DNA from 3 places in the Eubacterium sp. BIOML-A2 genome. Region 1 is predicted to be linked to each of the others. Evidence: predicted binding sites of a transcription regulator. Region 1 holds the regulator's gene; each other region holds the start of a gene.
What was found. The regulator Rex, encoded in region 1, represses fermentation and respiration genes when NADH is low (regulators of the CRP and FNR family bind a similar motif). The targets are predictions, from matches to a motif close to ATTGTTAANNNNTTAACAAT.
Positions count from the first base shown of each region.

Region 2: a site for Rex is predicted at 4,308-4,327, ahead of fucO (lactaldehyde reductase). Genes of this name have one in related genera too.
Region 3: a site for Rex is predicted at 5,180-5,199, ahead of hypB (hydrogenase nickel incorporation protein HypB). Genes of this name have one in related genera too.

Region 1 covers NZ_WKZK01000017.1:29,229-39,400, reverse strand. The annotation lists gene alr (alanine racemase) at 1-1,094, opposite strand, end outside; gene GKG43_RS08320 (NAD(P)H-hydrate dehydratase) at 1,091-2,596, opposite strand; gene GKG43_RS08315 (redox-sensing transcriptional repressor Rex) at 2,787-3,431, opposite strand; gene GKG43_RS08310 (ABC-F family ATP-binding cassette domain-containing protein) at 3,634-5,559, shown strand; gene GKG43_RS08305 (NADP-dependent isocitrate dehydrogenase) at 5,712-6,908, opposite strand; gene GKG43_RS08300 (GntR family transcriptional regulator) at 6,935-7,657, opposite strand; gene GKG43_RS08295 (2-isopropylmalate synthase) at 7,680-9,068, opposite strand; gene GKG43_RS08290 (phosphoglycerate dehydrogenase) at 9,361-10,172, opposite strand, start outside.
Region 2 covers NZ_WKZK01000064.1:18,376-28,547, reverse strand. The annotation lists gene carB (carbamoyl-phosphate synthase large subunit) at 1-497, opposite strand, end outside; gene GKG43_RS19075 (carbamoyl phosphate synthase small subunit) at 497-1,567, opposite strand; gene GKG43_RS19070 (transglutaminase domain-containing protein) at 1,790-3,016, opposite strand; gene fucO (lactaldehyde reductase) at 3,112-4,260, opposite strand; gene GKG43_RS19060 (TetR/AcrR family transcriptional regulator C-terminal domain-containing protein) at 4,394-4,963, opposite strand; gene GKG43_RS22990 (hypothetical protein) at 5,156-5,332, shown strand; gene GKG43_RS19055 (hypothetical protein) at 5,401-5,541, shown strand; gene GKG43_RS19050 (peptidoglycan-binding protein) at 6,076-7,341, opposite strand; gene rseP (RIP metalloprotease RseP) at 7,504-8,538, opposite strand; gene dxr (1-deoxy-D-xylulose-5-phosphate reductoisomerase) at 8,542-9,684, opposite strand; gene GKG43_RS19035 (phosphatidate cytidylyltransferase) at 9,714-10,172, opposite strand, start outside.
Region 3 covers NZ_WKZK01000006.1:82,244-92,415, reverse strand. The annotation lists gene hcp (hydroxylamine reductase) at 1-443, shown strand, start outside; gene GKG43_RS03880 (flavin reductase) at 824-1,450, shown strand; gene GKG43_RS03875 (uroporphyrinogen decarboxylase family protein) at 1,799-2,836, shown strand; gene GKG43_RS03870 (hypothetical protein) at 2,948-3,679, opposite strand; gene GKG43_RS03865 (ABC transporter ATP-binding protein) at 3,681-4,541, opposite strand; gene GKG43_RS03860 (GntR family transcriptional regulator) at 4,522-4,905, opposite strand; gene hypB (hydrogenase nickel incorporation protein HypB) at 5,238-5,918, shown strand; gene GKG43_RS03850 (FAD-dependent oxidoreductase) at 5,894-8,620, shown strand; gene GKG43_RS03845 (hydrogenase maturation nickel metallochaperone HypA) at 8,644-8,988, shown strand; gene GKG43_RS03840 (DUF5692 family protein) at 9,016-10,068, shown strand.

The DNA of each region.
Region 1 (10,172 bases):
CAGCAGACGAACTCATAGTTAAAACGTCCGCAGAGACCGCTTAGTTCTTCCACAGAGATGTGTTCCTCCCCGTCAAAGCCTACCAGAACAGCCTGGTCCATGAACGTCACGCCCGGGATATCTGTCACATCAACCATAAACTGGTCCATACAGACCCTTCCAAGTATCCTGGCCCGCCTGCCGCGGATCAGCACGTCAGCTTTATTTGAAAGCCCTCTGGCGTATCCGTCACCGTACCCGACAGGAATAGTGGCTACTTTCATCTTCTTAGGTGCAATGAAAGTACCGCCATAGCTGATGGAAGTACCCGCTTCTACTTCCTTCACAAAAGTAACGTGGCTGATCAGCTCAAGCGCCGGCTTGAGATCCACGACTTCCTGCGAGACCTCCCCTGACGGGTACATTCCGTATGTGGAAATACCCGCGCGGACCAGATTATGTTTCATGTCCGGGAAGTCGATAATCCCGGCACTGTTGTCACAGTGATAATATGTAATGGAGGTTCCTTCCGCCTCCAGGGCCTTCTTCATCCATTCAAACTTTTCGTGCTGCTTATGTGTGTAGCTCTTGTCGGTCTCATCGGCTTTGGCAAAATGCGTATACATTCCCTCGATCTCTGTATTAGGCAGCCCGCCGATCTCCCGGATGGCCTTTACACTCTCCGGGCCGGGTAAGAATCCAAGCCTTCCCATCCCTGTATCAACTTTGATATGTATACGTGCTGTTCTGCCAAGTTTTTCCGCGGCTTTTGACATGCCTTTTGCCATCTCCTTCATATAAACAGTGGCACGGATATCTTTAAGAATCATCTCCTCATACTGCTCCGGGAAAATACAGCCGAGTACGAGAATTGGTTTTTTAAGCCCTTCCTTCCGGAGAGCTGCAGCCTCCTCCAGGCTTGCGGTGGCGTAGCCCCATATGTAATCCTTTTCTTCAAACATCTCCGCAATCGGCACGGCGCCATGGCCGTACCCATCCATCTTTATCACGGCGATGATCTGCGCCCCTTCCCCGATCCGCCGCCTCATCTGTTCCATATTATATGATACGGCATCCAGGTCTACCCTGGCAAATACCCTGTTAAACTGTTTCATTGCTCCATACTCTCCTCTGTTCTTTTTAGGCAGTCCCCGATTCCCGCCGTTATATCTTCTGCCAGCACACTGTAGGAACCCCTGGCTGCTTTGGCCTCGTCTCCCGCGCAGGCGTGCAGGTATACCCCGCAGACAGCCGCCTCATATGGCTTCAGTCCCTGGGCCATCAGCCCTGTAATAACCCCCGCGAGCACATCCCCGGACCCGGCCTTTGCCATAGAACTGTTTCCCGCAGTATTGACGAATATCTGACGGTCCCACTTGGCCGCAATTGTTCGTGCATCCTTTAAGACGCAGACAACACCCGCCCAGTCTGTAAATGCCCTGGTCATCTCAAAACGCTTTTCCTGCAGCTCTGTAACAGAACAGCCCAGCAGGCCGGACATTTCTTTCATATGCGGCGTCAGGACAATGGGCCGCTCCCGTTCTTCCAGCAGTTCCGGATGGCACCCCAGTATATTCAGCCCATCTGCATCTATCACGCAGGGAATCTGAACCTCTTTCACGACCTGAGTCAAGATACTCTCCGCAACACGGCTCTGTCCCAGCCCGCAGCCAATGCAGGCCACATCCGCCCATGCGAGGAGATCCCGAATGGCTTCTTCCTCATATTCAGTATAAGTGCTTACAATCGCTTCCGGTAAAAGCTGCTGCAATATCACCCGGTTATCTTCATGTGTATAAATCCGGACCAGACCCGCGCCGCATCTATACGCGGCCTTCGCACTCAAATATGCGGCGCCCGACATACCGCGGCTTCCGGTAATCATCAGGATCTTCCCATAGTTTCCTTTATGTGAATTGGGCCTTCGGGGCGGGATCAGCTCCGGCAGGTCCGATTTTTCAAATGTGTAGCAGACACCCGGTTCTTTTTCAAAAAGCTTCCGGCTGATTCCGATGGATACGGCAACAGTTTTTCCGGCATATTGGCAGCCCGGATGTAAAACACAGCCCAGTTTTTCGCACTCAAAAGTAACCGTCAGATCGGCTGAAAATGCCGTCCCTAATACCTTTCCAGTGGCTGAGCAGATGCCGGAAGGGATATCTATGGCAACCTTCTGTCCCGGCAGCGCACTCATCTTTTTAATATTTGCCGCATAAGCTCCCGAGACTTCCCGATTCAAGCCCACGCCGAAAACGGCATCCACTATAACAGTATATTCCTTTCTGTTGATTGTTGTTACTACAGGAACACCGCAATTTTCAGCGATTTTCATTTGCTGCATGCAGTCAGGAGTCCTGGATTCTTCGTTTCCGATGAAAGCGGCCTCAACATCACAGCCTTTTTCTTTTAACAGGCGCGCAACTGCAAAGCCGTCGCCGCCGTTGTTGCCGGAGCCGCAGACCACCAGCGTTCTGTGTGTATTGATTTTTTCCTGCTCCATAACGGCCACCGCCGCCAGAGCAGCCCGCTCCATCAGCACCATAGAGGGAATCCCGATCTCATGGATCGTGTAATTGTCCGCTTTCTGCATCCATTCACCGGTAGGCAGATATCTCATATACTCACTCTCCTTTATTTTCATAGTGTTTTGCTTGTGAAACCCGCGTCCGCAGCGTCCTCACCGCATCTGCCTCTAATACCACTGTGCGTATCCGAAGGGATTGTATCTGATAGGCGCAGGTGTCCCAATAAGTGAAATAACGTGCAACAAAGGCGCAGTGCCTTTGTTACACGTTTTATATTGTTAATCAATTATCATGTTCTTCATTGTAACGGCTGATATTATAAGACAGTTTCATCAAACTATCAGACAAATGTACGCTTTCTACGATCACATCATCCGGCAGGTGCAGATCAGTGTGCGCAAAATTCCATATGCCCTTGATACCATTCTCAACAAGCATATCGGCTACTTCCACTGCTTTTGACTTTGGAATCGTCAATGCAGCAATCTCTATGTCCGTATTTTCAACAAATTCTCTCAGGTCGTCCATCATACGGATCGGGATTCCACGTATAGTTACCCCTTCCAGTCTTGGATTCACGTCAAAAATCCCCTGCAGTATAAAGCCGCTCTTTTCAAAAGCCGCGTAATTGGCAAGCGCCTGTCCCAGGTTACCCGCTCCTATTATGATTACGTTATGTTTTCTGTTCAGTCCCAGAATCTTTCCGATCTCTGTATAGAGATACTTAACATTGTATCCATAGCCCTGCTGGCCGAAACCACCGAAGTTGTTTAAATCCTGGCGAATCTGAGATGCAGTGACGCTCATCTTCTTGCTCAGGTCATTTGATGAAATCCGTTCTACTCCTGCATCCAGTAATTCTCCCAAATATCTGTAATATCTGGGCAGCCGTCCAATTACTGCACGTGATATCTCTCTATCTTCCACAGCTATCCCCTCCAAACTTAATCTATTTAATATTATATAGAATTGTACGGGCAAAGTCAAATTTTAGTTGTATTTTAAACAATTTTCGTTATAATGAAATAAGTATACTCAAGGGCATACCGTAACTCATGCCCGGCGGGCGGGGTTTCGGCGGCTGAAGCATAACCGAAGGCCCGATACAGAAGACAACAGGAGGTTTCTTATGATACTTGCATGCCATAATCTCAATAAAGCTTTCGGTGGACAGGTCATTGTCAGAGACGGCTCTTTTCATATAGAAGACAGAGAAAAAGCGGCTCTGGTCGGAGTAAACGGGGCCGGAAAATCCACCATTCTTAAGATGATCGTAAAGGAAGAGCCAGCCGACAGCGGTGAAATTGTAGTTACAAAAGGGAAAACTCTCGGATATCTCGCACAGCAGCAGAAACTCGAGGGCGGCCGCTCCATATATGAGGAAGTAAAGACAGCAAAGGCTGATATTATCGAGTTGGAAAATCAAATCCGTGCTATTGAAAAGGAATTGAAGTCTCTGAGCGGTGATGCCCTTCAGAGCAGGCTCGATACCTATCATCGCATGATGTCCGCGTTTGAGGCACAGAATGGGTATGCTTACGAAAGCGAGCTGACAGGCGTCCTCAAAGGACTTGGGTTTCAGGAGGAGGATTTTGACAAAAAAACGGACACCCTTTCCGGAGGGCAGAAAACAAGGGTTTCCCTGGGAAAACTGCTCCTCACAAAACCCGATATCCTGCTTCTGGATGAGCCCACAAACCATCTGGATTTAAATTCCATCACCTGGCTTGAGACCTATCTGCTGAACTACCCCGGCGCCGTATTTATCGTCTCCCATGATCGTTTCTTCTTAAACAGAGTGGTCACAAAAGTGGTGGAGATCGAAAATGGGGCTGTCCGGATGTACGCCGGCAACTATAAGGCCTATGCGGACAAAAAACAACAGATCCGCGACGCCATGATGAAAGAATATCTGAACCAGCAGAGGGAAATCAAGCATCAGGAGGCCGTCATAGAAAAACTCCGGTCTTTTAACCGTGAGAAGTCCATCAAGCGCGCGGAAAGCCGTGAAAAACTGCTGGATAAGATGACGCTGGTCGATAAGCCCCAGGAGGCGGCGAAGGAGATCCATTTTTCCCTGGAGCCCTCTTGCCTGAGCGGCAACGACGTGCTTTCAGTGGAGGGGTTGTCTAAAAGCTTTGACAGTCAGACCTTATTTACGGATATCAGCTTTGATATCAGACGCGGCGAACATGTGGCTGTAATCGGTGACAACGGCACCGGGAAAACCACGCTGCTTAAGATTATCAACCAGGTGGTTCCCCCGGATACGGGCTCCTTTACTCTGGGGTCTAAGGTGAGAATCGGTTATTACGATCAGGAACACCATGTGCTGCACGACCAGAAAAATATATTTGACGAGATTTCGGATGACTATCCAACTCTGAATAATACGCAGATCAGAAATACGCTAGCCGCATTCCAGTTTACCGGTGATGACGTGTACAAACTGATCGGGGACCTGAGCGGCGGCGAGAAGGGACGCGTATCGCTGGCAAAACTGATGCTCTCCGAGGCCAATTTCCTAATCCTCGATGAGCCCACAAACCATCTGGATATCACATCAAAAGAGATATTGGAAAAAGCAGTCAACGACTATACCGGTACCGTCTTATACGTCTCACACGACCGCTATTTTATCAACCAGACAGCTACCCGCATATTAGAGCTGGTGAATCAGACCTTTGTAAACTATATCGGCAATTATGACTATTATCTGGAAAAAAAGGAAGAGCTGACGGCCGTCTATGCTTCCCCCGCAGCCAGGGGCACGGATGATTCCGGTATTCCGAAGGAATCTGTTTCAGACGCAAAGCTCAGCTGGCAGGAACAGAAGGAACAGCAGGCCAGGGAGCGCAAAAAACAGAATGAACTGAAAAAGACGGAAGAACGCATCACTGTACTGGAAGAAAGAAATGAAGAGATCGATGAACTGATGACCCATGAAGATGTGTATTCCAACTCGGTCAAATGCCAGGAACTTGCTGCAGAAAAGGCTTCTAATGAAGAGGAACTGGACATTCTCTATGAAAAATGGGGAGAACTTGCAGAATAAGAATAAAATGGGGAAGCTCACTTCAACGCTCCAACGCCTTTATAAAAAACGGACCGGCATGCAGATCTGCGTGCCGGTCCGTTTTTGCATCATTTAATTTGAAGTATCATTTATTTGATGACTTTTTAAGCATTGAATGAGGCAGATAAAATTTACAGCCTTGCTGCAATCGCTTTGATAAAGTCCTCACTGTTGAGAACAGTCGGATTCTCAATCGTTGTAATCAGTGCCAGATCCTTTGTCATGCTTCCGGATTCTATGGTGTCAATGGTCGCTTTTTCCAGTCTGTCCGCAAATGCCATCAGATCATTGTTTCCATCCAGCTCTCCGCGCTTTCTTAAAGCCCCTGTCCATGCAAAAATAGTTGCAACTGAATTGGTGGATGTCTCCTCCCCCTTGAGGTGCTTGTAATAGTGGCGCTGTACGGTTCCGTGGGCCGCCTCATATTCATAATATCCGTCGGGAGACACAAGCACGGATGTCATCATGGCGAGCGATCCGAATGCGGAGGATACCATATCACTCATGACGTCGCCGTCGTAGTTCTTGCACGCCCAGATATATCCGCCCTCTGATTTCATAACACGCGCTACCGCATCATCAATCAGTGTATAGAAATACTCGATCCCGGCTGCCTTGAATTTTTCATCGTATTCTGCATCATAGATTTCCTGGAAAATGTCCTTGAATGTGTGGTCATATTTTTTGGAAATCGTATCTTTTGTGGCAAACCAGAGATCCTGTTTTGTATCCAGCGCATAGTTGAAGCAGCTTCTTGCAAAGCTTTCGATGGACTGATTGATATTGTGCATGCCCTGCACGATACCCGGTCCATCAAAATTATGTACGAGCTCTTTTGTCTCTGTCCCGTCTTTAGCCGTATAGACAAGCTCCACCCTGCCAGCGCCCGGAATCTTCATCTCTGAGCCCTTATATACATCACCGTATGCATGACGGGCAATGGTAATCGGCTTTTTCCAGTTCTTAACGCATGGCTCAATTCCTTTTACGACGATCGGCGCACGGAAAACCGTACCGTCCAGAATGGCACGGATGGTCCCGTTCGGGCTCTTCCACATCTCCTTCAGGTCATATTCATCCATACGTGCAGCATTCGGGGTGATGGTTGCACACTTAACAGCTACTTTGTACTTCTTTGTAGCATTCGCGGAATCCACCGTTACCTGGTCGTTTGTTTCATTTCTATATTCCAGGCCCAGATCGTAATATTCCGTATTCAGCTCGATGTAAGGCTCCAGAAGATTATCTTTAATCATCTTCCAGAGGATTCTTGTCATCTCATCCCCGTCCATCTCAACAATCGGTGTACTCATCTTAATCTTTTCCATCTTAACTGTCTCCTCCTAATCGTTTTTCATACATTATTTTGCGGCTTGCTGGAAACCAGCCCCGCAGGGGCATGAATTACGGGATGCCCATGGGTATAACCTTGTTTTTTAAGGTTCTGTATGACATGCAGAATATGCTCGTTGGCGAGCTGCTCCGCAAGGTCTGCATCTTTATCCCGGATTGCGCGCAGAATCTGCTTATGCTCCCGGATCGACTTTCTGGCCCGTTCTTCTGAGACTACGGAAGATCTACGCGCCAGTTGGACATATTTGTGGAAATCTGTCAGTACATGGCTGAGTATCTTGCTGTTTGACGCCTCATATAAAACCGCATGGAACTTGCCGTCCAGTTCAGCCACCTGATCCGCACTGCCGCCACCCTCTTTTTTCATATGAAACTCGGAAAGAAGCATAATCTCGTCCAGCTCATCCAGCTGCTCGTCCGTAATGTTTTCTGTAGCCCATCTCGCGCACAGCCCCTCCAGCATAGAACGGATCATATAGATGTCGCTTACATCCTTCGAAGATATTCCCGTCACATATGCCCCCTTATTCGGGATGATAGAGACAAGGCCTTCCAATTCAAGCTGCCTCAGCGCCTCTCGCACAGGCGTGCGGCTGACCCCCAGTTCTTTCCCGATCGTATTTTCCCTTAACTCATCGTGTTCCTCATACTTTCCCTTCAGGATATCGTCACGGATTCTCTGAAAAACACGGCTGCCTAAGGAATGGTCCTGATATTCTTCCATTTTGCTTATATGTCCTCCCAAGTCAGAGTTTTATATGCAGTTCACTGCATACACTGTCTATTTTGGCAACTAATTCGTCATCTGTCAAGACTGTAACGCGACCTTCTTCATATTCTTTGTCCACCCAGGTCTTTAACGCCAGCACAAGCTCTGAATTTTTATCCACCTGGCGTTCTGCCGGAAGCTTGTAGTATGCGTTAATCCAGTAAGCAATTCCCGCAATACCGGACGTATTGGAGACAGATACAAGCGCCGGGCGGTTTAAATATTTGTCGGTATCAAAAATATTATAAATTTCTTCGTTTTTGAGCATTCCATCCGCATGAATCCCGGCACGGGTTACATTAAAATTCTTCCCCACAAACGGTGTTCTGGAGGGAACCCGGTATCCGATCTCTTTTTCATAGTACTCCGCCAGCTCTGTGATCACAGTTGTATCCATCCCGTCCAATGTACCCCTGAGCTGTGCGTATTCAAATACCATCGCTTCAAGCGGGGTATTGCCAGTACGCTCTCCGATACCGAACAAGGAACAGTTGACTCCCGAAGCGCCATACAGCCAGGCCGTTGTTGAGTTGCTGACTGCTTTATAGAAATCATTGTGCCCGTGGAACTCAATCAGCTCGCTTGGGACACCCGCATGTGTCATCAACCCATATATAATGCCCGGTACAGATCTCGGAATTACCGCACCGGGGAAATTCACACCGTATCCCATAGTATCGCAGGCACGGATCTTAACCGGTATCTGGTACTCTTCCATCAGCTTCATCAGCTCCAGGCAGAAGGGGATCACAAACCCATATATATCAGACCGCGTAATATCCTCCAGATGGCAGCGCGGCTTCACGCCAGTTTCCATACACTCCCTCACTACGGACAGATAGTGGTTCATTGCTTCCCTGCGGGTCATCTTCAATTTATAAAATATATGATAATCCGAACAGCTGACAAGTATCCCCGTTTCCTTCAGCCCGATATCCTTAACCAGCCCAAAATCTTTCTTACTGGCACGGATCCAGCTTGTGATTTCCGGAAATTCATATCCTTTCTCCAGACATTTATAGACAGCATCCCTGTCCTTCTTACTATACAGGAAAAACTCGCTCTGCCGTATCTTCCCCTGCGGGCCCCCGAGTCTATGTAAATAATCAAAAACAGCTACAATCTGTTCCGTCGTATAAGGAGCGCGTGACTGCTGTCCGTCACGGAACGTCGTATCCGTAATCCATATCTCATCCGGCATATTATGAGGCACGATTCTGTCATTAAAAGCAATTTTAGGAATCTCATCATAGTGAAACAGATTGCGGAATACATTCGGATTATCAACATCCACCAGCTGATAAATATACTCTTCCAGTTCCAAAAGATTCGTGTGCTTGTTCAAAAAAACTTTCCTGTCTTCCATTTAGTCCTTACCTCCTACATAGCCAGTTGACATACTGTAACATTGTAATTGTGTAAATTACATCCGTGTATAATTGTATACAATAATACATTTCTTGTCAATAACAAATTTTAAATGCAGATTCCTTCCACCCCCTCCTTGAACTCCATAAGAGGCAGTTTCCTCCCGTTTTGAAACAATAGACCAAGAACCGGACACAGTGGGGTCTGGAAGCGTCTTCCGGCTGCACTTTACAGCCAGAACCCGTTTCCAGACCCCACTGTGTCCGGTTTCTGAACCATCACCTTCTAAACTAAAGAATAACTCTAACCTTCAAAACCCCCTCGATACCGCTGAGTTCATCTATTACTGCCCTTGATACATCCCCATCTACATCCATCATGGTATAGGCATATTCTTTTCTGCTCTTATTTGTCATCAGGGAGATATTTAACTTTTCTTTTGCGAGCAATGCCGTGAACTGCCCGAGCATGTTTGGTATGTTATGGTGCAGGATGGTGATTCTGGATCCTTCACCTTTCTGTCCCATATCACAATCCGGGTAGTTTACGGAATGTGTAATATTACCATTTTCCAGGTAATCAATGGTTTCCTTGACTGCCATTTTTGCACAGTTGTCTTCGGATTCCTCTGTGGAAGCTCCGAGGTGTGGAATTACAATTGCCCCTTTAACTCCTGTGACCTCCGGTGTTGGAAAGTCTGTTACATAACATTTCACGTTTCCTGCTACAAGGGCATCAACCATGTCCTCACTGTTTACGAGCACATCTCTTGCAAAATTCAGGATGACCACATCTTTTTTCATCAGGCTGATCGTGTCTTTGTTAATCATGCCCTTCGTATCTTCCAGGGCCGGTACATGGATCGTGATATAATCACATTCTTTATAGAGCTCATCTACCGTTTTTGCATGGTGGATATTACGTGAAAGCTTCCATGCAGCGTCGACGGATACATATGGGTCATAACCGTATACTTCCATTCCGAGATGCGTTGCAGCATTTGCTACCAGAACTCCGACTGCTCCGAGACCTATGACGCCCAATTTTTTGCCTTCCAGCTCTGTCCCGGCAAAGGCCTTTTTCTTTTTTTCGGTCATCTTGG
Region 2 (10,172 bases), on a different contig from region 1:
ACAGGGTATCCGATCTCATTGGCAAATGCAAGGCCGTCCGCAACATTCTCCACAACAAGGGACGCAGCCACGGGCTCGCCGATCTTTTCCATTGTGGCCTTGAATTCCAGGCGGTCCTCCGCCTTTTTAATCGTCTCTGATGTAGTTCCGATCAGGCGCACGTTATTCTCTTTAAAGAATCCGGCCTCGTCCAGCTCCATTGCCAGATTCAGGCCTGCCTGCCCTCCCAGCGTCGGAAGTACACTGTCAGGCCGTTCCTTCCTGATCAGCTGTTCCACAACTTCTACGGTAAGCGGTTCAATATACACCTTATCGGCTATATCTTTATCGGTCATGATTGTTGCCGGATTGGAGTTCAGCAGCACAACTTCAACCCCTTCTTCCTTTAAGGAGCGGCATGCCTGTGTCCCCGCATAATCGAACTCTGCGGCCTGTCCGATAATAATAGGCCCCGAACCGATGACTAATACTTTTTTGATACTGTTATCCTTTGGCATTATTTCGCTCCTCCCATCATTTCCATAAATCTGTCAAACAGGTAACCCGAGTCCTGCGGTCCCGGGCAGGCTTCCGGATGAAACTGCACGGTAAAGATATTCTTCCCCTGATATTGCAGACCTTCATTTGTTTCATCATTGACGTTGACAAATGCGGGCGCAGCGATCTCCGGATCCACGCTTTTATCATCCACCACATAGCCATGGTTTTGTGAAGAAATATACACGCGTCCCGTCCGAAGGTCCTTGACAGGATGGTTGCCGCCGCGGTGGCCGTACTTCAGCTTATGTGTGGCCGCACCAGTAGCAAGAGCCATCAGTTGATGCCCCAGGCAAATCGCAAAAATAGGAATATCGGTATGGTATAATTTTTTGATTTCTTCGATAATAGAAGTGCAGTCTGCAGGGTCACCAGGGCCGTTAGAAAGCATGATGCCGTCAGGATTTGCTGAAATGATTTCCTCTGCAGTTGTGCTGGACGGATAAACAGTCACTTCACAACCACGTTTATTTAAAGAATTGGCTATATTATTTTTGGCGCCCAGATCGAGGAGTGCTACTTTCTTCCCGCTTCCTTCCAGCACATACTTTTTACTGCATGTCACTTTAGAAACAACATCTCCCACCCTGTAGGCCTTTAGTTTTGGAAGAATCTCTTCCAGGCAGTAATTTTCATTCGTGGTAATCATCCCGTTCATGGTGCCTTTTTCCCTTAATATCTTCGTAAGGGCACGGGTATCCACATCCGCAATCCCCGGAATATCCTGCTTTTCAAGAAAATCCTGGATCGTTCCTTCACACCTGAAGTTGCTTGGCATCCTGGACAGTTCCCTCACGATGTATCCGTCCGGCCATGCCTTTTGGGATTCCATATCCGGTGTTATGCCGTAATTCCCGATTAACGGGTATGTCATAACGACGGCCTGTCCCGCGTAAGAAGGGTCAGTCAATACTTCCAAATACCCTGTCATGGAGGTATTAAATACGATTTCACTTATCATCTCTTTTTTCGAACCAATGCTTTTTCCTGAAAACACGGTTCCGTCTTCCAATATCAGAAACGCTTTCATCTGTTCACCTATTCCCTTCCTGTATTTCGCCGCCCCGTAAGCCCTGTAAACAGCGCCCGTAAAAGCAACAAACAGAATCTCATTTATTTTACATGACAAAGGCACTCTTGGAGTCTTTCAATCCAGAGCGCCCTCGTTCTCAAATTGTAAAGATTATACTACATTTAAAAACAGATTTCAACAAAATTTTTAAACAACATTCTGTAACAATTTTCCGGAAAATTATTGATAGTTCCAGAAAATCGTGATCTTATTCATCGTCTCATCCTCTATATAGGTATACTGCACAGATTCAAGTCCGTAGTATTCCAGCAGATTCTGGGCCGCTCTCTGAACCAGGTCGTTCAGGATACTGTCATGTGCCTCCTGATAGAGTGTATCATTTGCAAACTTACAGGTAAAAGAATCCGCCCTGCTGTAGATGGTGTCATTCATATCCTTCAGCAGCTGGTCCGGCTGATATTCCTCGTAGTACATGCCGTTGAGTTTATAATAGTTCAAATCCATGGAACTGCAGGGCGGATAGCCCACTGTCGTATCCATGGTATGGTTTTTCATGATTTCCGCATCGCTGCAGCAAAGATAATCATAATTAATACTTTGCTCCGGCAAATTTTCCCCGCTCTCGGTCTCCAGGAATACCGGATCCCCGAAAGTAACATCCATTTGATAGTATTGCCCGTCACACTTCACGATATTCCATGCATGCGCTCCCTGTCCGGGAATCGTTCCGGTTACATAGATACACTCGATGCCTGTCTTCTGCAGAAGATACTGAGCGGCGCGGGAATATCCCGCACATACGGATGCCTTCCCCGCCAGGGCACTGTATATGTTCTGATTGTCAGGGGCCTCCATATTATAGTCCACAGTATTTACCAGATATTCGAAAATGTATTTGATCTTATCATATTCCGAAGCGTTCCCGTCAATCCCTTCAAAGCATGCAGAGACAGCCTCATCAATCTGTGCCTGCTTCTGTGTCCGCTCCTCCTGTGTGCAGGTATATACAGGCTGTACTTCAGAATAGTCCGCATAGCTGGTCACCTGCATCTCCCCGGTACACCAAAATATCTCCGGCCTGTCGCTGAAAATAAACTGGCACACCTTTTTGAGCACCTCCACATCGGGTGAATGCATATAGATGGCTTCGTTAAAGTCCATCATCCCCTGATAAAGCTCCTTATACAGGTTCTGTTCCGTTTCCGGGAGCTGCCGGTAATAGTAGCCCTGTGCCACATCGTCTTCCGGTATTCTAACTTCCTCAAAGGGAACACTTGTGCTTTTCTCCACCTGGACCTTCACCGTCTCAATCACTTCTTTTGTGGACGCAAAAAGGCCTGGGAGCTGCTGAAAAGCCACTGCTCCCAAACCTGTAAAAATGCCTGTCAGAATGAATATTCCGGCTACGACCGGCCATTTTCTTCTTTTTTTCCTTCTTCCTGCCATAATCCTTCCCCGTTCTGCCGCTTCCCCACACCTGTGCGATCCCCGCCGTTCTTACAAAGGGAGCCCTGGCTCCGCCGGTGCGGCGGGAGAGCAGCTTAAAGAAGAGACCTGAACAGAGCTGCAATGTCCTCTACGGAAGTCTCCTTCGGATTCCCCGGCCTGCAGGCATCCGCATATGCCGATTCAGACAAAAACGCAATGTCCTCCTCTTTGGCAATGCCTTTGAGGTCTGCCGGGATTCCGACATCTGCAGATAGCTTTTTCACTGCATCCACTGCCGCCCTGCGGTACTCTTCCTGTGTCATATTTTCGGTTCCTTCCACACCCATGGCTTTTGCGATCTCCCTGTACTTCTCTCCTGTAGCATCTGCATTGTACTCCATAACCGTTGGGAGCAGAATCGCATTCGCAACTCCATGCGGCGTGTCATAAAGTGCGCCCAGCGTATGTGCCATAGAATGCACAATTCCCAGCCCTACATTGGAGAATCCCATCCCTGCCACATACTGTCCAAGCGCCATGTCCGCTCTTCCCTCCGGCGTATTGTCGACTGCGCCTCTCAGGGAGCGGGCGATAATCTCAATAGATTTTAAGTGGAACATATCTGATAATTCCCATGCTCCGGCCGTAATATACCCCTCAATTGCATGTGTCAGCGCATCCATGCCCGTGGATGCTGTCAGCCCCTTCGGCATGCTGGACATCATGTCCGGATCAATCACTGCCACGATCGGGATATCGTGGGGGTCAACACATACAAACTTTCTGTTCTTTTCAACATCTGTTATCACATAGTTAATCGTAACTTCCGCTGCTGTACCGGCTGTTGTCGGAACCGCAATAATCGGCACACACTTATTTTTCGTGGGTGCGGTGCCTTCCAGGCTTCTGACATCCTCAAATTCCGGGTTGTTGATGATGATACCTACCGCTTTGGCTGTATCCATAGAAGATCCGCCGCCAATTGCAATGATATAGTCCGCACCGGAGGACCGGTACGCAGCGACTCCCGTCTGCACATTCTCAATGGTCGGATTGGGCTTAATATCTGAATAAAGTTCATACGCCAGATCATTTGACTCCAGCACATCCAGCACCTTCTGTGTAACCCCAAACTTCACCAGATCCGGATCAGAACACACAAATGCCTTCTGAAATCCCCTGGCCTGAACTTCAGCCGCAATATCATTGACCGCCCCTGCTCCATGGTAAGATGTTTCATTCAAAATAAATCTGTTTGACATAGCACATATCCCCTTTACATTTTATAGATTGCCTTGCAGCATCATTTATTGTTATAATTATAACAACCTGAAACATACAGAGACAAGTTACAAAATGGCGTCTATGTAACATTTATTCTTACAATACCAGATCCTATTCATCCTGCAAATCAGGCTGCAGTTCAGAGAGCAGTTCTTCCAACGGCTGCGGGAGCGCCTGTATGAGCAGATCTGCCATCTTCTCCGGAGCCAGATCCATATTTCTCCTGGCCCACCGGGCAGTCATATAGATGGAACCTCTGCAGTACATCTCCAGCAGAAAGCAGATATCCTCATCCAGCGGTTTTTTCGTCTTCTTTTCTATGATATTCTTATAAAACTGCAATATGCATTCATAGTCATAAGCAACCAGGGAATTGTAATCCTCCGACTGAAAAGCTGCTGCAAAGAAAGTCTGTTCGTTTTTGATAAACCAAAACTTTTTCTCAAGCCCCTCCCTTAAGGTCATGCTGACACCCATCTGCAAAAAAGACTTCTTAGCAAGACGTTCAAAATGCCAATTCACCAGATCATATTTATCCAAAAAGCAGCGGTAAAAAGTCTGTCTTGTCATACCGCTCTTTTCTACAATCTCTTTCACCGTTATCTTATCCAACGGTTTCGCGCCCATCAGTTCTGTCATGGCCGTCACGAACTTTTGTTTCGTCCTATCCCCATTATCCATGCTTTTCACCTCTATATAAATTATAGTTTAGGATCCCCTAAACTTCAAGGTTGTTGTATCATAAATCATCCAATAAATATATTCTGATCAAGTTATGTGTTTCTTTCCGTCACACATAACTCTCACCCTTAACAACATTTTAATTCTCACAGCCCATATTTTATGGTATGATAGCAGAAAGGAGTGATACAAATGATGCATGTATTTTATTGTATAAAATGCAAAAGATACCATTATACAAACAATCAGTCGCACGCAAACTGCTGTGGAGAACAAATGTATTATGTAGACGTGGATTTCACTGAATTTGTCAGAATGAACCGTGAAGAACGTGCAAGCTTCTTACAGCTTTATTCTCTTGCAGAATAAGGCTGTATTTCTGCATATTTACCTTAATTCTGCACACACTATCATAAAAAGTGCAAGGAGGTTGTAATATGAGAGAAATCAAAATGCCCTCAAAGACAGCTGAAGAAAATGAATACGATAACCATAACATTCCCGAAATCGATCTGCCGGGAAAAGCAAGCGTAGGAAACATCATCCCCGATGAAGTTCCGCGGCGCGACGGGGATTAAGTAAGGGGGACGCTAAGTAAAGCAGGAGGCAGAATTGCCCCGGGGCAGGGTGTGGTATTTCCGGGCACTGTCCGTTTACTTAGAATCCGTAGCAGAAAAAAAGAGGCTGCTGATGGAACCAGCCTCTTTTCTTCTGCAAGGGCTTCTAGCGCGCACTCTATGCGCCCGGAAACACCACACCCAACCAATTCAATCCGCCTCCCCCGACCGGAATCCCCGCCGGTAAATTCATACCCCCGGCCGGATGCAAGCAGCCGCCGGAACCGGACATAGGTGTGGCTGGAGGCGTAGCTGCGGTTGTTAGCTGGAGTTAAGTAAAATAGAAGGAAAACCGGGGCAAAAAATGTAATCTCCAAATTACATTTTTTCCTGGGCCCAGCGCGCGAACCCATCAAGGGTTCGGGTGATGTGCCCAGGCTGCCCCGGTTTTCCTTCTATTTTACTTTACTCCAGCTTACAGCCGCAGCCCCGTCTCCAGCCACACCTATGTCCGGTTCCGGCGGCGGACTATACACCTGCCTCTCCCGCAAGAATTCACCCCAATTCCGCAATACGTGATACTCCTACGTAGATTTCTGATATTTTGTACCAGGTTCTATAGTCCACGGTTCCCGTCTGCGGAAGGCCGAACACGGACTGGAATTTTTCTACGGTTGCAGCCGTTGCCGGCCCGTATATTCCGTCTGCATCGATTTTAGGAATGGCGGGATATGCCCCGGCTATGACGTTAAGCTGTTCCTGCATCTGCCTGACTTTGTCGCCGCTGGAGCCGATCTCCAGAGTGTAGCCCGGCCAGGAGGAGGGGACTCCGGATATTTCCTGGGCGGTGTTGATATACATGTCGTCTCCGTAATAATAACGCAGAATCTCGATCGGGCTGTAGCCCTGCTCCCCGAGCGCCATTGACCCCCACTGTGTCATCCAGTTTGGACAGGTTACCCTGCGCCCGTCGCAGTACTGTGTCAGGATCGGCTGCCTTACATTAGGTCTGGACAGATAATCTGCAAATAACTCATCTACGATCACGGAGATTGTATCATAAAAATTTCTCTCCGGAATCCATTTGTGGTCAAATGCTGTGGAGGATGTGATCGTGAAATCATATCCTTTATTACGGTACCATTCTGTGTACACACGGTTCAGAGTAAAGGACATAATAGCCAGGACATTTGCCCGGATCGTATCTGCCGGCCATGTGGCGTAGATTTCACTGGATGCTACATTTTTGATGTAATCTTTATATTTTACATAATAATTCTGTGCGGTAGTGTCCCGGGGAGAACCGTCATGGACGATAATAAATTCCGGCACTACCACTCTGCTCAGTACGATTTCACCGGTCTCGTTAATCGGTTTTATTTCCTCCTCTGCTATCTTTGGGGGATATTCGCCGTATAATGTATGTGCGGGTATTACAAAAACCTGTTCATTCTCCCGGGTCTGGTCATTTGGCCTGAGCGCCACGTTCTGTATTGCTCTTACATCCGGCAGAATCTCTGTCCCCGCAATGCTCATGGGTTCAAACCCCGGTGCGCTGATATCCAGTGTGTATTCGGAGTAGGGCTGGTACTCAACCGTCGGATTCAGGCTGTACTCCAGGGGAGGCGCATCCAGATCCAGTACATCGGTCTGCCCGGACGCATCCGTATTCACCTGCTCCAGTGTACTCTCCGGAACTCCGGTATAAGATATCGATATTGTCGCCCCGGTAACAGGAAGTGCCGTAATCTCTGATGTAACGTTAATCTGCAGCTGCCCTTTGTCTACAGCATTATTCTGCATTGCTCTTAAAGAAGTCATATATTCCCTCGCAAAAAATTCATCTCTATTATATATATGCGCCGGAATTTAAAATGTGCCTGCGGGCAAAACAGGGAAATTGCCGTCAATAAAAATACGCCCCGGAAAAGACACCCGCTGTTTACCGCGCGTATCTTTTCCGAGGCGTTCACGCTTATCTCGTCAAAAAATATTCCGTATATCATTGAACAGGACTACGACCATAAGAACCATCAGCAGTGCAAAGCCTGCAATGTGCACCATACCTTCCTTCTCCGGGGGCACACGTTTGCGCCGTACGGCCTCAACGATCAAAAATACCAGTCTGCCGCCGTCCAGAGCCGGAATCGGCAGCAGGTTCATCACTCCCAGGTTGGCCGACAGCAAAATAGCAATGTTCAGCAGATTCAAGATAACCGTTGCCGCACCCGAAGGAGCCGCCTGCTTGTATGTGTCATCCACAAAATTTACAATCCCCACAGGCCCCGACATCTGCTTGATTCCGATCTGCCCGGTAACAAGCATCCTGAGGCAGTCAAACGTATAATTTACCCAGTACCGCAGCGTGTACGCTCCGTACTTGACAGAATCAACCAGACCGGCCTTTGTATTTGCTGTGCTGCCACGGATTCCCATCCGTTTCATGCTGTCCCCCTCTAGCTGCCTGGGTACAATCGTGGCCGTATACTCCTGCCCGTCTCTTTCGTATGTGACCTCCACGGAATCTGCATCTCTGTTCATCATATTAAAGAGACTGACCTCTCTCCATAGATGAATATCCTTTCCATTCAAACCCGTAATGACATCGCCCTCCTGAAGCCCCTGCTCCATGGCTGAGTATCCCGCATCCACACCCTGGACTACCGGAGCATCATACCCGATCCAGGCCACCAGAATGACAGAAAATATCAAAGCCATAATGAAGTTGAACACCGGGCCTGCCGCAATTACAGAAATCCTTGCCCAGACAGACTTGCTGTTAAAGCTGCCCTCCGTCAGATCATCCGCATCATCTTCCCCCATCATGCATGCCCCGCCAAATGGCAGAAGCTTCAGGGAAAACTTTGTCCCTCTGAATTCTTTTCCTATGATTGTAGGACCAAGTCCCAACGAAAATTCGTCCACGCGTATGCCATTAAGCTTCGCCAGGGTAAAATGTCCCAGCTCATGGAATATAATGACCACGCTGAACAGAAGTATTGCTAAAATTATCCCCATATACTACCACCTGTTTTTTATAAATTCATATGTTGCCTGCTCCGTATTTAGTATCTCTTCCACTGTAGGATGTTCAATTATTTTATGTTTCTCCATACAGGCCTGTATCATCTCCGGAATCTGCAGGTAACGGATCTTCCTTTCCAGAAAGAGGGCTACGGCCTTTTCATTGGCTGCGTTGAGGACTGTCGGCAGGGATCCCCCCCGCCTTCCGGCCTCGTATGCCAGCTTCAGGCCATAAAATGTTTCCATATCTGGTTTCTCAAATGTAATCTGTGAGAGGGCTCCAAAATCCAGCCTGCCGCCCGGAAGATATCTTCTCTCCGGATAATACAGGGCGTACTGAATCGGAAGCTTCATATCCGGCGTCCCAAGTTCAGCGATAACAGCCCCGTCCTCGTACTCAACCATAGAGTGGATAATGCTCTGTGGCTGCACGACTACTTCAACCTGGTCTACCGTCACGTCAAAAAGCCACTTCGCCTCGATAACCTCCAGGCCTTTGTTGACCATTGTAGAGGAATCGATCGTGATCTTGCGCCCCATCTCCCAGTTCGGATGCTTCAGGGCGTCTTCCACCTGAATGTTCCCAAGCTCCGCTTTTGAACGGCCCCTGAAGGGCCCTCCGGAGGCCGTCAGCAGTATCTTGTGGAGAGCGGCCCTCTGTCCGCCCTGCAGGGACTGAAAAATGGCGCTGTGCTCGCTGTCCACGGGCAGGATTGACACCCCATGTTCCCTGGCCAGCGGCATAATGATATGACCTGCCGTGACAAGTGTTTCCTTATTGGCAAGCGCAATATCCTTCTTCGCACGTATCGCCTCAATCGTAGGCAGAATCCCGATCATACCGACAATGGCCGTTACCAGAATCTCCGATTCGGGCTCTGCGGCTGTTTCCAGGATTCCATCCATTCCCGCCATTACTTTTACATCCAGGTCCCGGATATGCGCTTTCAGTTCCTTCGCCTTTTCCTCTGACCACACTGCCGCCATCTTAGGATGAAACTCCCGGATCTGCTTCTCCAGCAGTGCAATGTTGCTGCCCGCTGCCAGTGCGGTTACTTCTATATCGCCGTTCTCACGCACGACTTCCAATGTCTGGGTTCCGATAGAACCTGTGGAGCCCAGTATTGCAATTTTCTTCATATGCAGTTCCTTCCTTTGTACTCTATCACCTAAAGAAGAACAGACAGGTAATATATGATAGGCGCCGTAAATATTACACTGTCGAATCTGTCAAGTATCCCGCCATGCCCCGGTATCAGCTTTCCATAATCTTTGATATTGTGGTTACGCTTGATTGCAGAAGCCGCCAGATCGCCCACCTGTGAGATCGCGCCTCCCGCTGCGCCGATGATTGCAAACCTGACAATGCCTGCGCCCGCATCCCCCCACTTGTTGATAGCAAGGGCATACAGCACGCCCAAAAGTGCGGCTCCTGCGATCCCGCCTATACCGCCCTCCACTGACTTTTTGGGGCTCAGCTTCGGAGCCATCTTATGTTTTCCGATCAGCATGCCCACGCAATAGGCACAGGTATCGCATCCCCAGGAGCAGATGAATACCAGCCATACGGTAAATACCCCGCCCGGAAGGATGCGGATCTGATAAATATAGGACAGCATCACAGCCAC
Region 3 (10,172 bases), on a different contig from region 1:
GCTGTGACGGCGCACGTCCGGGCCGTAATTATTATACTGAATTTGTAAAGCAGACTCCGGCGGACACGGTAATTCTGACACTCGCCTGCGGCAAATACCGGTTTAACGACCTGGACCTCGGAACAATAGGGGGCCTGCCAAGAATGATGGATATGGGGCAGTGCAACGATGCTTATAGTGCAATTAAGGTTGCGGTGGCCTTGTCAGAGGCTTTTGGATGCCAGGTGAATGAACTGCCGCTCTCGATGGTGCTTTCCTGGTATGAACAGAAGGCTGTTTGTATCCTGCTGACCCTGCTGCATCTGGGGATTCAGAATATTAAGCTGGGACCAACGCTGCCGGCCTTTGTATCTCCTAATGTGCTGAATTATCTGGTGGAACACTACAATATTGCGCCAATCACTACGCCGGAGAACGACTTAAGGGATATTTTGGGTGAATAAGAAAATGAAACAAAGAGGGCGGTTAAAAGGGGTCAGACCCCTTTGAACCGCCCTCTTTGAACTTGTTAATAATTTTTTCGAAAAAAGTACATAATTTGTTAAATTATCCCTCACATAACTATCACATTTAGGCGGTATATTATTAATTGTAAAGGGACAATAACCTTTTTATTATAAATTTTCTTTTTCATAATTTTCCTTGGCCGGAAGCGATTCCGGCCTCTCCTTTTTTATTTCTTGATTGATCCGTTTGAATTTCCGATAATCACGTTTCTCCGTTTTTTTCAGGTTATTAATTGTATTTAAGGATTGTAAAATATTAACAGATATGTTATATTGTAAATATCGATAATAATTACTATTATTAAAGGAGGACGTTTATGGATACAAAAGCATTTTGGAAGATGAGTTATGGTCTTTATATTATCTCGGCAAAAAATGGGGAAAAAGCCGGAGGTTGTGTTGTGAATACAATGATCCAGGTGACTTCAGAACCGCTGCAGGTTACGGTGACAATTAACAAAGAAAATTATACTGCCGGTCTAATACAGGAGTCAGGGTATTTTACTGGAATCGCGCTTGCACAGTCAGCCACAATGGAGCTGATTGGGGCATTCGGGTTCCAAAGTAGCAAAGATAAAGATAAATTTGAGGGATTTGAGACGAAGACGGATCTCAATGGAATTCCGTATGTTTGCAGCCAGGCAGCAGCCAGGTTCAGCTGTAAAGTGAAAAATACGATGGACGTGGGAACACATATTGTATTCCTGGGAGAAGTAGTAGATGCAGAAGTGATGAGTACGGAAGAGCCTATGACATACGCATATTATCATACCGTGAAAAATGGTGTTACACCTCCAAAGGCATCCAGTTATATCCCTGAGCCCGAAAAAGTAAAGGGATACCGCTGTAAAATCTGCGGATACATCCTGGAGTCAGATACCATACCAGAAGATTTTAAATGTCCGATCTGTGGAAGAGGAAAAGAAGAATTAGAGAAGCTGTGAGAGAAAGTTAAGCTTAAAACCAAGGTTGGACATCCGTTAATTTGAAAATTGAAAGAAACATTCTGAATAAGACAAAAAATGGATGCTGCGGTTTCTCCCGCAGCATCCATTTTTTGCCTTATAAAAGGGGGAATGAAAAAATTGAAGTTTATGCAGCCAGATTCTGCAGGCATACTATTTTTCATTTACATTAAGATTAGATTTTTTTAATTCCTACAAAAATAGTATAAAAAATATTAAAAAAATACAAAAACAAATCTGAAAGTATATTATAATTTTGGTATGAATTAACAGGGCGCCAATGACACAGAAGTATATTGAACAGTATTCTTTCAGGAGGGAATTATAATGAATGCAATGGAACGGGTAGTAAAAGCATTGAATCACGAGGAGGCAGACAGGGTACCGGTATACCCTATCATCAGCGGGGCTTCCCGCAGACTGACAGGAGTAAGTTACAGAGAATGGGCTAACGATGCACAGCTGTGCGCGGATGCTCTCTTAAAAGCGAGAGAGGAGTTTGATCTGGATTGCATCGTAACGTTGATTGATCTTTCCGTTGAATGCGATGCATGGGGGCAGGAACTGATTTATCCGGAAAATGAAGCTGCGCACCCGGATTATGAGCATTGCGTAGTGAAAGAGATTGAGGATTATGCCAGGATTAAGAAAGTGGATTACCGCAGCTCCAGACGTATGATGATGCATATTGATACATGCAGAAAATTGGTAGAAGCCTCCAATGGAGAATTCCCCATTGTAGCATTTGTATTTGGGCCCCTGGGTACGCTGTCCATGCTGCGTAGTCAGCAGGAAATGTATATGGATTTTTATGATGATCCGGATGCGGTACATGAAGCGGCGCGCGAGATTAATGAGACCTTGAAAGATTACTGCAGAGCTCTGATGGATACGGGGGTGAATGGCATCATGTTTGATACCCTTTTTGCCTCTGGCTCTATCATGAGCAAGGAAATGTGGAATGAGCTGGAGGGAGATCTGGTGGAAGAGCTTGCCCAGGTGGTAAGAGATAAAAATGGGCTGGTAATGATACACAATTGCGGGCAGAAAATCTACTTTGATGTTCAGATCGAGCGTATGCAGCCCGCGGCGATTTCCTTCTTATATCCGCCGGATGACTGTAAAGATTTTAAAGAATGTAAAGAGAAATACGGGAATCTGACAACCCTGATCGGGTGTGTTACTCCGGCAAACGCAGCAATCGGCACTGACGAAAACTGGGACCAGGAATGCAGAAATTCCATTGACGCAATGTCAGCCGGAGGCGGCTTCATACTTGCAACGGGATGCGAATACCCTGCAAATGCCGATTTTGCAAGGGCACACAGAATGGTAGAAATTGCAAAGGACTATGGAAGATATTAGAATAAGGTCTGGGAGAGTGGGAATACAAAACAGCCGCTGTGGATTCGTCCATAGCGGCTGTATAATCAGTTATGGGCCTTCCCAATTACTGCATGCTGCATGAGAGAATGCTTATGCTTTCAGCTCTGTTCTGCGTATGACACAGTATGAACATAGGCTTAAAATACACGCTGCAAGTACAAAGATAAGTACAGGATACATAAAGTTTATTGTACCGTCGGTCATGTATCCAAAAGCCTTTAGGACAAATAGGATAATCCTGTCAGTAAAATCTTTTGGAAGAACAAATTTTATCAAAGCAGGTATTATTAAAATGATCGTGAGGCCGAGAGTAATCCCGGCATAGACCGATATCTTTTTACCGATCTTGTTTATAATAAGGATTACCAGGTAAAACAGACAGCAGATAAGCATATATACTAAAAACAGCCAAACCCAGCCTAAAAAGTAAGAATGCCCATATCCGTACAGTCCGCCAAATAATGAGTGATAGCCATGAAACCAGTGGTGAAGCGCGTTTCCCAGGATTGTATCAACCAGTGACATGATTCCCGAGATAAAAGCGAACAGGGAAAATGTGGAAAGAAAGATATATTTTCTGGTAAATCCATTTTGTATCAGCATTTTAAAATCTTCTTTAAACCCCAGGATCCCTAAGATACCTACATAGATAAAAGAATTAAACTCTAAGCCGTTCGTACCAATTTTGCCGCTGCTTCCGTTTGTAATATAAGAAAGGACAAAAACGGCCGCGACAACTGCATATTCAATTGCGTAGAAGATCCAAATATATTTAAACGATGTCATACATTCATAACGGATAACAGTGCCTAATTTTTTCATATCAGCGGCCCCCTTTCTCTGTTAACTTTACGAATAGTTTTTGCAGGTTCATATTAGATATCTGTAAGCGACTGTTTTTAGGAAGCTGTTCTTTTTCTCCCAGTATATAAGCGAGTTTTAAATTACCAAGTTCATCGTAACCTATCACATTTTTGTCTTTACAGTAGTCATCGACTTCACCGGCGAGGCCGGAAATACAGTATCCTTTATTCATCAGCGTTTCAACGGTTTCCTGCAGAAGCACTCTGCCTTTGTCGATTAGAACCACTTCTTCGATGATGTTTGCCACCTCTTCTATAAGATGGGTAGCGATAATAATCGTTCTCTGATAGTTTTCATAATCCTTCAGTAATAATTCATAAAACAACTCCCGGTGATTCGCGTCCAGTCCCAGCACAGGCTCATCAAAAACCACATAAGGTACATGGAGGGAAAGCGCAATCGTAAGTTTAAAGATAGACTGATAACCTTTCGACAGTGCTTTGTATCTTTTGTTAATATCAAGATCAAACTTTTCTGCAATCTGACGTGCCTGATCCAGGTCAAAATTATCATAAAAACGGTCTATCCACTTAAAATGTTCTATCACTTTCAGGCTGGTGTCGTATAAGTCCATCTCACTCATACAAAATATCTTTTCGTGCACTTCCATGTTTTCTTTTGCGCGTAGACCGTCAATAAGGATTTCCCCTTCATCAGCGAAGATGCGGTTGGAAATGATGTTAATTAAAGTGGATTTGCCGGCTCCGTTTCTTCCTAAAAATCCGTAAATTTTACCATATTCAAACGAAATAGAAACCCGATCCAGTGCGTTGACATTGCTGTAACGTTTTACGACATTCTTAATTTGTATTGCATTCATTTTCATACCCCTTTTCTATCAATGTGATAATTTCCTCTTTTGACATCTGCAGTTTGACGGCCTCGTTAATTAATGCCTCAATATATTGATTGTAAAATTGATCCTGTCTTTTTCTGCGGATTTTTTTAACTGCGCCTGCTTTTACATACATTCCAAGACCCCTCCTTTTATAAATAATCTCTTCGTCTACCAGCATGTTCATTCCTTTGAGGACTGTATGTGGATTAATGTTCAAAAGTGCCGAGATCTCATTGGTTGAAGGAATCTTTGTTTCCTCTGGAAAGACGCCTGTAAATATGGAATCTTCTAACTGTTCTGCAATTTGAACGAATATAGGTTTATCTATATTTGGATTTATGTTCAATGATATCACCACCTTATTAGTTAGTTACTTGAGTAACAAACTGACTTACACCTTTAATATATACTAATACGCAATTTCTGTCAATAGATTTTTAAAAAACTTGAAATACAAAAAGTACAGAGCGCAATGTGGCACAGGAGATGAAAATTGGATGTGGTCATACCAGATTCCAACGTCGTAAACATAGGTGAATATGCACTAAAAAGAAGGGAAATATGTTGCTGATTGCACAAAAAGAAAGGGAGTAATTGACACGCATTATATGGAATGATACAATGTTAAAAAGATAACACATTGTGGTACAACCAATTATGAGCGAAGGAGAGAAGCGGATGGGAGATTTTAGGGTTCTGGAAATTAAGCAGAGTGTTTTTGCGGATAATGATAAACGGGCATCCGAATTGAGGAAAGAACTGAAGGAAAAAAAGGTGTTTTTGTTAAACCTGATGTCTTCACCGGGATCCGGTAAGACGACTACACTTACCAGGACGATTGAACAGCTGAAAAATGAGCTGAAGATCGGAGTGATGGAGGCGGATATTGATTCTGACGTAGATGCAGAAACGATTTCCCGGCTTGGGGTTGAGGCAATCCAGCTCCATACAGGGGGGATGTGCCATCTGGATGCAGATATGACCCGGCAGGGGCTGGAGGGCCTTGAATGCGGAGATCTGGATCTTGTGGTACTTGAGAATGTGGGGAATCTTGTCTGTCCGGCAGAATTTGATACCGGAGCGGTGAAGAATGCCATGATTCTAAGCGTACCTGAGGGAGACGACAAACCGTTGAAATACCCGCTGATGTTTTCTATCTGCGACGTCGTTCTGATCAACAAGACAGATGTGCTTCCCTATTTTGATTTTGATATGGAACAATGCAGAAGGAACATTTTAAAAAGAAACCCGAATGCAATCATTATACCAATCTGTGCCCGCACCGGTGAGGGGATAGAGACTTGGGCCGAATGGCTCAGGGGAGAAGTGAAGGCATGGCAGAAAGCGGAAAGGAGTTAGGTATGGCAGAAGAGAGAACATTAATTCTAAAGCTGGGGCAGAAAATCACGGACCGAATTGGGCACAAAGTGACAGTGGACGATCCGGAATACTGGGGACTCGCCTGTGTTGTAACGGATGAGATGGCGGAAGTGGCCCTTGCGATGAAGGTAAGAAAGCCGGCCAGTGCACAGGAGATTGCGAAGAAATGCGGCAAGCCGCTGAAGAGGACGGAAGAATTGCTGCAGGAGATGAGCGTGATCGGTCTGCTGGAATACAACTGGGAAAACGCGGACCGTCATAAACAGTACATACTGCCGATGTTTGTGCCCGGCTGTGCGGAATTCATGAACATGAACCTGGAGCAGGTAGAGAAACATCATGAGGTCGCCAGATTTTTTGAGCAGATGAGCCGGCTGCCGCTGGAAAAGGTAACCCCTATGGTGCCTCCGGGGGGCGCTGGAATTGGTATGCATGTCATTCCGGTTGAAAAGGCCATACCAACGGAGCAGAAGTCCGTCAGTGTCGAGCATATTTCCCACTGGGTACAGAAGTATAAAGGGAAATATGCGGTGGGCGCCTGTTCCTGCCGCCGTTCCCGCAGAATTCAGGGAGAAGGCTGCGGACACCTGGAAGATGATATGTGCATTGGCGTCGGAGATATGGCCGATTACATTGTAGAGACTGGAAAGGGCCGCTATATTGACGAAGCGGAGGTCATGGAGATCCTGCAGAGGGCGGAGGACAATGGCCTGGTGCACCAGATCACAAATATCGATGGGGAAGATAAGATCTTTGCTATCTGTAACTGCTGTGTCTGTTCCTGTTATGCACTGCGCACCTCTCAGCTGTTTAACACTCCGAATATGTCCCGCTCCGCTTATATAGCCAGGGTGAATACCGATAACTGTGTGGCATGCGGCCAGTGTGTGGAATACTGCCCGTCCGGTGCGGCAAAGCTGGGACAGAAACTCTGTACAAAGAGCGGGCCGGTATCCTATCCGGTGCAGGAACTGCCGGATGCGGTGAAGTGGGGGCCGGAGAAATGGAATGAGAATTACAGGGATGATAACCAGATTAACTGCTATGACACGGGAACAGCACCGTGCAAAACGAATTGTCCGGCTCATATTGCCGTGCAGGGATATATTAATATGGCTTCTCAGGGAAGGTATTTGGATGCACTTAAGCTGATTAAGAAGGAGAACCCATTCCCGGCAGTATGCGGAAGTATCTGCAACCGGCGCTGCGAAGACGCCTGCACCCGCGGGGAAATCGATCAGGCGGTGGCAATCGATGAGGTCAAGAAGTTTATTGCCATGCAGGAGCTGAATGCAGAGTCCCGTTATATTCCGCCGATGGTCAATCAGATCGGGAAGCCATATCCGCAGAAGATTGCGGTTGTAGGCGCCGGACCGGCCGGGATGAGCTGTGCCTTTTTCCTGGCTCAGAAGGGGTATCCGGTGACCATCTTTGAAAAGCACAGACAGCCGGGAGGAATGCTGACTCATGGAATCCCGGGCTTCAGGCTGGAAAAAGAGGTGGTAGATGCGGAGATCTCGGTGCTGCGTGAGATGGGAATCGAGTTTAAATGCGGTATAGAAGTAGGGAAAGATATTACACTGGAAGAGCTGCGGGCACAGGGCTATCAGGCGTTTTACCTTGCAATCGGATGTCAGGGCGGGCGCAGGGCCGGTGTCTCAGGAGAAGAGTTAGAGGGCGTACTGACAGGTGTGGATTTCCTTCACAGGGTCAATACGGATGAGAAGGTAGAGTTGTCCGGGCGGACCGTTGTGGTCGGCGGCGGCAATGTGGCCGTTGATGTGGCGCGGAGTGCAGTGCGTGCAGGAGCATCTATCACGCAGATGTTTTGTCTGGAAGCAAGGGATTCCATGCCTGCCGCTGAAGATGAAGTGGCAGAGGCGCAGGAAGAAGGAATCACGGTAAATTGCGGCTGGGGACCAAAAGAAATACTTGGTGAGAACGGAAAAGTTACCGGAGTGGTCTTCAAAAAATGCGTGGCTGTGACAGATGCAGAAGGTCGTTTTCATCCACAATATGACGAGGATGACTGCATGACGGTAGCATGTGACAATGTGCTGCTGAGTATCGGGCAGAGCATTATCTGGGGAGGCCTTCTGGATGGAACCAAAGTGGAACTGGGACGCGGAGGCGGCGCTGTGGCAGATTCTTTGACCTATCAGACAGCGGAGCCTGATATCTTTGTTGGCGGAGATGTGTATACCGGGCCAAAGTTTGCAATCGATGCGATTGCGGCCGGAAAAGAAGGCGCGGTCTCCATTCACCGTTTTGTACATGACGGACAGAGTCTGACAATCGGCCGAAATCGGCGTGAATTTATAGAACTGGATAAGAAAAACCTGGATATCCCGGAGGAAAGCTATGACCATGCCAGCCGCCAGGCGCCGGGGCATAAGGCCGGAGTTAAAGCGGCATCTACCTTCCGGGATACGCGCCTTGTGTTTACGGAGGAACAGGTAAAAGCAGAGACTGCGAGGTGTCTGGGATGCGGCGCCACGATCGTAGACGAGAACCGGTGCATTGGCTGTGGTGTTTGCACGACAAAATGTGAATTTGATGCGATCCACTTGAGCAGAGAAATTCCCGAGGCAAGCCGGATGATGAAGAGTGAGGATAAGATGAAGGCGATTCTGCCCTACGCGGCGAAAAGGCAGATTAAGATTATCCGCAACAGGAAATAGCAATGGAAAGAAGGGGATGAGATATGCACGAACTGGGGCTTGTCACGCATGTAGTCCGCGCGATCGAGGAGATTGGCAAAGAAGAAAAACTGACGGAGGTAGCTTCGGTGACGCTTGAGATCGGGGAAGTGAGCGGTGTTATTCCGGATTACCTGGAGGACTGTTGGAAATATTTTCGGAAAAGGTCAGAACTTCTGAAGGAAGCGGAACTAAAAATAGAGACCATTCCGGCGGTAACGATCTGCGGGGATTGCCAGAAAACTTTTTCTACACTGGAATATAAAAAACAGTGTCCGCACTGCGGCGGAGAAGATACCTGGCTGACTGCCGGAAATGAATTTAATATAAAGGAGATTACCGCCTGTTAAGGCAATGAGAGGGAAGGAGAGTTCATGATGTTTGTTTTTACAGAAAGTGTGCCCACAATATTGGTTTGGCTCGTATGGATTGGAGTGTTTATATCGCTGTTTGCGGCAAATGAGTTAAGCCGCCGCTTTAAATGGGTAGGGTTCGGATGCTTTGTGATATTGCCGGTGGTGCTGACCGTACTCTGGCTGACGGCGCTCAAAGATACCTCCTATATGGATTGGTTCCATCTGGCAAAGGTATATTCGTCCACAGCAGGATGTATTGGGTTCTGGTGCATACGCCATATAAAGAAACTGCAGCACAATAAGATCGCGCTTTGTTTTCCGCCGTTGATTCTGGCGATCAATATTCTGGAGGCGTGTTCCAGAGATTTTCAGGTCAGCCAGTATGCAACTCCGGTGGTTGAATACATGAATAATCAGGTACAGTATTATGTTGGCGGTTCCTGGAATATCATGAACGGAATAGCGGGTATACTGAATATTATCACAATTTCCGGCTGGTTTGGAATCTGTATCCGCAGGAAAACGGCAAATGATAACAGCCGTGACATGCTCTGGCCGGATATGATGTGGTTCTGGATCGTGGCCTATGATTTATGGAATTTTGCCTATACATACAATTGCCTGCCGACCCATGCATGGTACTGTGGATTTGCGCTGCTGCTGGCGCCCACTGTATGTGCTTTTACACTGGGAAAAGGAGCCTGGCTGCAGCACCGCGCACATACGCTGGCACTGTGGTGTATGTTTGCCCAGACATTTCCGGCGTTCCAGGATGCGAGCAAATGGCTGGTTCATTCCGCATCCAGCAAGGCGATTGCAGATGCGGCGATCCAGGAGGGGATTCTGGCCGCAGACGGTTTTACGGTATTAAAAGATGCGGGGATTTATCAGGTAGCCAGCGCTGCGCCTAATACCACATTTTTATTTGTCATGAGTCTGCTGGCTCTGCTTGCCAATGTGGCAGTATTCGTATATATGCTGTACCGGATTAAGAAGACAAAGAAAAATCCTTATAAAGGAGAGCTGTATTCGGATTTAGCAAAATATAAAGAAGTAAAGGCACTGGCCGAGTAAAAAATGGGTCAGCGAAAGGGAGCACCTGGATGAAGTTTTATTCCAGGTGCTTTTCGTATGTATATTTTTCTGTCAAAAATGTATTTTAATATATAAAAAGGAGG